Regions from separate parts of the Terrabacter aeriphilus genome, predicted to be linked through region 1. Evidence: predicted binding sites of a transcription regulator. Region 1 holds the regulator's gene; the other holds the start of a gene.
The links. Region 1 encodes Rex, which represses fermentation and respiration genes when NADH is low (regulators of the CRP and FNR family bind a similar motif). Its sites were predicted from a motif close to CTTGTGAANNNNTTCACAAG; they were not measured.
Positions count from the first base shown of each region.

Region 1 (3,402 bases):
GAGCAGCTCGGCGTCGGCGCTGCGGCCGAGGTCCATGGCTCCTCCTGCGTCCGGGTCGGGCCGGTCGGGTGTTCGGGTGTGTCAGGTGCTGCGGGTCAGGTGGGCGGCGGGATCCGACGGCCCGCGCGGCCCGCACGGTCGCCCCCCCCGGCACGCTGAGAACGAGGCGGCGACCGGGGAGGTTACGCGCGGTGGGGGCACCCGGCATACGGCCGCGGGCGACGGGGCGCGGGCTCACAGCGCCACCCCCTCCAGCTCGTGGCGCAGGGCGCGCACGGCGCGGAGCTGCAGCTGCTTGACCGCGCCCTCGGACCTGCCGAGCACGGCGGCGGTCTCGGCCAGGCTGAGGCCCTGCAGGAAGCGCAGCGTCACGCACTCGGCCTGGTCGGGGCCGAGGGTCCGGATGGCCGCCACGAGCCGCTCGTCGCGCAGCCGCGTCAGCACCTCGTCGTCGGGGGCGTCGACGCGCTCGTCGGCGTCGCGCATGTCGGCCGTCGTCACCTCGAAGCGGAAGCGCGCCGACTTCACGTGGTCGGCGATGAGGTTGCGCGCGATGGTGACGAACCACGCCGCGATGTCCTTGCCCTGCCAGCTGAAGGAGTCGATGCGGCGCAGGGCGCGCAGGAAGGTCTCGGACGTGAGGTCCTCGGCGAGCGCTCGGTGTGCGACGCGCACGAGGACGTAGCGGAAGACGGTGTCGACGTAGGCGTCGTAGAGCTGGGCGAACGCCTCCGTGTCGCCGCCCTGGGCCAGCTCGACGAGCGCCGCGAGGCGCGCCTGCTCGGCGGCGTCGCGCTCGCCCGGCCGGCCGCGGCCCGCACCCCGCCCGGTGCCGCCGGTGAGCGTGCCCTCGTCGGCGACCGCGGCCCAGAGCGCGTCGAACGCCGCGCGCCAGCTGGGCGCCGCGCGCCGGCCGGGCGCCGCGCGTGAGGGCGCGGGGGTGGCCAGTGCGGGGGTGGCCAGTGCGGGGGTGGCCGGTGCAGGGGTAGGCGGCGCCCACGCCGCGGCCGGGGACGCTCCCGGGGCAGGGCGTTGTCGGGGGGGCCGACGTCCTCGCGCGCATCGGTCGACAGTCTGGCGGAAGCCGGCGCCCGATGGGAGCCGGGCGACGTGGCGCTCACCACGTGGACCACGGGCTGCGGGAGCCGGCGGGGCGGGTCGAGAGGGCTCGCGCGGCGGCTGCGCCGTCCTACAGTGGTGGGCATGACGATCGAGCACGACGGCGCCGCGACCCCCCGGGTCGTGCTGCTCGGACGGCCGGGCTGCCACCTGTGCGACGACGCGCGCGTCGTCGTCGAGCGGGTGACGCGCGAGCTCGGCGTCGCGTGGGAGGAGCGCTCGGTCGACGACGACCCCGAGCTGCTGCGGCGCTACGCGGAGCAGATCCCCGTCACCTTCGTCGACGGGCGACGGCACGACTTCTGGCGAGTCGACGAGGCGCGGCTCCGAGCCGCGCTGGGGTGACCTGCCTCCGTGGCCCGCCCCATGCCGTGGTAGACGCCCTCCCGTCAACTTTGTGCATGCCTTCACAAACGTCTAGCCTGATCGAGTCCCCACGTGCTCCGCGTTCGTTTCGAACGCCTCGCTGAGAGGAGCCGGTGAGCAAGCGTGTCCGCCGACCCTGCACTGCGTCGAGAGATCCCCGACGCAACCGTCGCGCGGCTTCCCGAGTACCTCCGGACGCTCTCGCGCCTCGCTGAGGACGGCGTCCTGTCGGTCTCGTCCGAAGAGCTTGCCGCCGAGGTCGGCGTCCGCTCGGCCCAGCTGCGCAAGGACCTCAGCCACCTCGGCTCCTACGGGGTCCGCGGCGTCGGCTACGACGTCGAGACGCTCGCCCTCGAGATCTCGCGCGCCCTCGGGCTCACCGAGGACTGGCCCGTGGCCATCGTCGGGATGGGCAACCTCGGTCACGCCCTCGCGTCGTACTCCGGCTTCGTCACCAAGGGGTTCCGCATCGTCGGGCTCTACGACGACGACCCCCAGCTCGCCGACGAGCTCGTCGTCGGCGTGCCGATCCGCCCGCTCGCCGAGCTGCCCGCGCACCACGCCGTCGAGGCCATCGCCATCGGCGTCATCGCGACGCCCGCGCCGGCCGCGCAGGCCGTCTGTGACGCGCTCGTGGGCGCCGGCATCAGCTCCATCCTCAACTTCGCGCCGGCCGTGCTCTCGGTCCCCGAGGGCGTCGACGTGCGTCGGGTCGACCTCTCGACCGAGCTGCAGATCCTCGCCTTCCACGCGCAGCGCAAGTCGCTCGCCGCGGGCCACCTCCGGGAGGCGGTGGCCAGCTCATGAGCCTGCTCGTCATCGGCCTGTCGCACCACACCGCCCCGCTGTCGGTGCTCGAGGCGCTCGCGGAGCACCCCGACGCGAGCCGCGCCATCGCCGCCTCCGTGCTCTCCTCGGCGACCGCGAGCGAGGCCGTCGTGCTCTCCACGTGCAACCGGCTCGAGGTGTATGCCGCCGTTCCCGCCTTCCACCCCGCGGTGGCGGCCATCGGCGAGTCCCTCGCGCTCGCCGCCGGCATCGAGCCGGCCGAGGGCACGCGCCCCCTGGCCGACCTGCCGCCCGGTGACCCGAGCGCGGCCCTGGCCGCCCGGGCCGAGGCGCTCGCCGACCACCTCTACGTCCGCTACGACGACGCGGCCGTCGCGCACACCTTCACCGTGGCGTGCGGGCTCGACTCGATGGCCGTCGGCGAGGCGCAGATCCTCGGCCAGATGCGCGACGCGCTCGCGGCCTCGCAGCAGCGCGGCCAGGTGGGGGAGTCGCTCAACGCGCTCTTCCAGGGCGCCCTGCGCGTCGGCAAGCGCGCGCACACCGAGACCGACATCGACCAGCACAGCGTGTCGCTCGTGCAGATCGCCCTCGAGGAGGCGAGCGCCGTGCTCGGGCCCCTCGCCGGGGTGGGCGCCGCCGTCGTCGGTGCCGGGGGAATGAGCGGGCTCGCCGCGGCGACGGTGCACCGCGCCGGCGTCGACTCCCTGACCATCGTCAACCGCACGCCCGAGCGGGCCGAGCGCCTCGCGGCCGCGACCTCCGGGCAGGCCCGGCCGTGGCACGCGCTGCCCGACGTGCTCGCCGCGAGCGACCTCGTCATCACCTGCACCGGGGCCGTCGGCCACGTCATCACGGCCGGGATGCTCGCCGAGAGCGCAGCGCGCCGCGGCGGCCGCCCGCAGGTCGTCGTCGACCTCGCGCTGCCGCGCGACGTCGAGCCGGCCGACAGCTGGGGCCGCCCCGTCCCCGGCGTCACGCTCGTCGACCTCCAGGCCCTCGGCCTGCTACTCGAGGGCCGCGCCGACACGACCCAGGTGGTGCGGGTGCGCGAGCTCGTCACCGGTGAGGTCGCCGACTACCTGACCCGACGCATGGAGAAGTCCGTGGCGCCGACGGTCGCCGCGC
Region 1 is NZ_BAABIW010000018.1:255,888-259,289, forward strand. It holds gene ABD979_RS15075 (DUF5667 domain-containing protein) at 1-36, opposite strand, end outside; gene ABD979_RS15080 (RNA polymerase sigma factor) at 235-1,218, opposite strand; gene ABD979_RS15085 (glutaredoxin family protein) at 1,204-1,464, shown strand; gene ABD979_RS15090 (redox-sensing transcriptional repressor Rex) at 1,609-2,292, shown strand; gene hemA (glutamyl-tRNA reductase) at 2,289-3,402, shown strand, end outside.

Region 2 (3,402 bases), on a different contig from region 1:
GTGAGCGACGACGCGTCGTCGGCGCTCACGGCGGCGACGTCGGTCGCGAGGTGCATGACGTTGGGCAGGTGCAGCACGAAGGGTGCCTCGGGCACGTTCATCGACGAGCAGTGCGGGGCGAGGGCCTCCGCGACGGAGCGCACCGCGTACTCGTGCTCCTCGAGGTCCTTCGACGACCGGGCCAGCGACGCGGCGAGGGCGAGGTCCTTGGCGTCGTCGCCGGTGCGCCGGATCGTGCCGGCGAGCACGCGCGAGGTGATGAGCCCCTGGTCGCGGCGCACGAGCAGCTCGGGCGTCGCGCCCACGAGCCCGGCGACGGCGAAGACCCAGGTGTTCTCGTAGCGCTCCGCGAGCCGGCGCAGCAGCCAGCGGGGGTCGATGGGGCCGGATGCCGTCGCGACGAGGTCGCGGGCGAGCACGACCTTGTCGACCTCCCCGGCCGCGATCCGCCCGACGGCCTCGGCGACGGCGTGCGCGTAGTCGGCCGGCGAGACGTCGCCGTCCGAGAAGGCCACGTCGCCGGGAGGCTCGGGATCGCTTGCCACGGAGGGCGTCTCGAGCAACGTCAGCTGCGGGTCGAGCGAGACCGTGGTGAGCCAGGTCTGGCCGTCGCGGCGCCCGACGATCGTGGAGGGCACGACGAGCCGCGCGGGCTCGGCCGAGTCGGCCGCGAAGGGGAAGGAGCCGAAGCAGACGAGGCCCGTGCCGGGTCGGCCCACGTCGTCGCGCACCACTGCGTGCCGGGCGACCTCGCGCCACCACGTCTCGGCGGCCGCGAACCGGTCCGGGCCGCGCGACTCGAACGACAGCGCGGTGCCCCAGCCGACGATGCCCTCGCCCCGACGCACCCACGAGAGCAGGTCGTCGGGCCGGTGGTCGGCGGGCAGGTGCGAGAGCAGGGGGTCCGTCGTGTCGAGCGGCACGGTGCGGACGACGACCGTCGGCCCCGGCGCGGGGGACGGCGCTTCGGTGGCGGGAAGCGTGGACATCGGTTGCAACTCTACGGCGCGGGCCCGCGCCGCCCCGCCGCGACCGTCCGGGGCGCCCACCGTGCGCGGGTGCGAGGATGAGCGCATGAGCCGTGCGCAGCTGGACAAGAAGCCGGTCGACGTCGCGTCGATGTTCGACACCGTCGCCGAGAAGTACGACGTCACCAACGACGTGCTCTCGCTCGGGCAGGACCGGCTGTGGCGCCGCGCCGTCGTCAAGGCCGTCGACGCGAAGCCGGGGGAGCGGATCCTCGACATCGCGGCCGGCACCGGCACCTCGAGCGAGCCGTGGGCCGACCGTGAGATCGAGGTCGTGCCGGCCGACTTCTCGCTCGGCATGCTGCGCGTCGGCCGTCGCCGGCGGCCCGACATGGCCTTCACGGCCGCCGACGCCATGCGCCTGCCCTTCGCCGACGAGAGCTTCGACGTCGTGACGATGAGCTTCGGCCTGCGCAACGTCGCCGACACCGACCTGGCCCTGCGCGAGTTCCTCCGCGTGACCAGGCCGGGCGGTCGCCTCCTCGTGTGCGAGTTCAGCCAGCCGGTCAACGCGCTCTTCCGCACCGTCTACACGAACTACCTCATGCGCGCGCTGCCGCCGGTGGCCCGCCGCACGTCGAGCAACCCCGAGTCCTACGTCTACCTCGCCGAGTCGATCCGCGCGTGGCCGCCGCAGGGCGAGCTCGCGCGCGTCATCGAGTCCGCGGGCTGGCAGCAGGTCGGCTGGACCAACCTCACGGGCGGCGTCGTCGCGCTGCACCACGCGACGAAGCGCTGAGCCCACCCCGAGCCCGTGTGCCGGGTGCCGTCGTCGCCGCAGACGGTGGCCTCTCGATGCGGTGCGACCCGCACGAGGTGGCCCCTCGACGGTGATCGGGTGTTCAGGGTTAGGCATGCCTTATCTGACAAGCGCGAAATCTCGGGAATAGACTCGGCCGATAGTTCGTGAAGATCTTCACAAGCGGTTCGGAAGCGTGCAGGGAGACATGACCAGTTCGAGCGTCGCGCCCAGCCCCTCGGGGTCTGGTGCTGCACCCGTCGAACGGGCCGACGTCATCGTCGTCGGCGCCGGTCCGGGTGGCAGCGCGACGGCGGCCTACCTCGCCGACCACGGCCTCGACGTCGTGCTCCTCGAGAAGTCGGCCTTCCCGCGCGACAAGATCTGCGGCGACGGCCTGACCCCGCGCGCGACGAAGGAGCTGATCTCCCTCGGCGTCGACACGACCGGCTGGCAGCGCACCAAGGGCCTGCGGATCAAGGGCGGCGGGCACACCCTGCAGCTCGACTGGCCCGAGTCCGACGCCTTCCCCGGCTACGGCATGGTCCGCACGCGCGCCCAGCTCGACGAGTCCCTGGCCCGTCACGCCGAAAGCCGCGGCGCCCTGCTCCACGAGCGCACGAGCGTCACCGCGCCGCTGCGCGACGCCTCCGGCCGGGTCACCGGCGTCAGCGCCAAGCGCCTCGACGAGAGCGGCCGGGCCACGGGCGAGACGGTGACCTACCGCGCGCCCGTCGTCGTCGCGAGCGACGGCGTGTCCTCGCGCCTCGCCACGGCGGTCGGCCGCCCCAAGCGCGAGGACCGCGTCATGGGCGTGGCCGTCCGGGCGTACTACACGACGCCGAAGCGCGACGACTACCTCGAGAGCCACCTCGAGCTGTGGAGCCGCGACGACGCCGGCAACCGCATCCTCATGCCGGGCTACGGCTGGCTCTTCCCGCTCGAGGACGGCCGCACCAACGTCGGCCTCGGCACGCTCGACACGACGTCGGCCTTCCAGAGGACGGACTACAAGGACGTCATGCGGCGCTGGGTCGAGGACATCTCCCCGGAGTGGCAGCTCGAGCACGACGAGTCGGCCGGTCCGATCCGCGGCGCCGCCCTGCCGATGGGCTTCAACCGCACGCCCCTCTACGCCGACGGCCTGCTGCTCGTCGGCGACTCGGGCGGCATGGTCAACCCCTTCAACGGTGAGGGCATCGACTACGCGCTCGAGGCCGCGCGCCTCGGTGCAGAGCTCGTCGCCCAGGCGATGGCACGCCCGGGCGACGCGGCCCGCGAGCGGGTCCTCGCGACCTACCCCAAGGTGATGAAGCACGAGCTCGGCGGCTACTTCACCCTCGGCCGCTGGTTCGCCCACGCGATCGGCAACCCCGAGGTCATGCGCCTCGCGACGAAGTACGGCCTGCCCCGCACGAAGCTCATGCCGCTGCTGCTCAAGATCATGGCCAATCTGGCCGACCCGACGAGCAAGGGGGCGAGCGACCGGCTCGTCACCGCCCTCTCGCGGATGGCGCCGAGCGCATGAGCCCCCTCCCGGCCGGCGCCGTTGTGACGTCGAGCACAACGTCTGCCCCCGCCCCTAGGATGGGGGCGCCGCGCACCTGCGACCCCGTTCCGTCTGCCGCCCCCACC
Region 2 is NZ_BAABIW010000009.1:8,197-11,598, forward strand. It holds gene ABD979_RS05155 (isochorismate synthase) at 1-989, opposite strand, end outside; gene ABD979_RS05160 (demethylmenaquinone methyltransferase) at 1,075-1,767, shown strand; gene ABD979_RS05165 (geranylgeranyl reductase family protein) at 1,976-3,295, shown strand.
Region 2: ABD979_RS05165 (geranylgeranyl reductase family protein) is a predicted target of Rex. The motif match lies at 1,932-1,951, and genes of this name have one in related genera.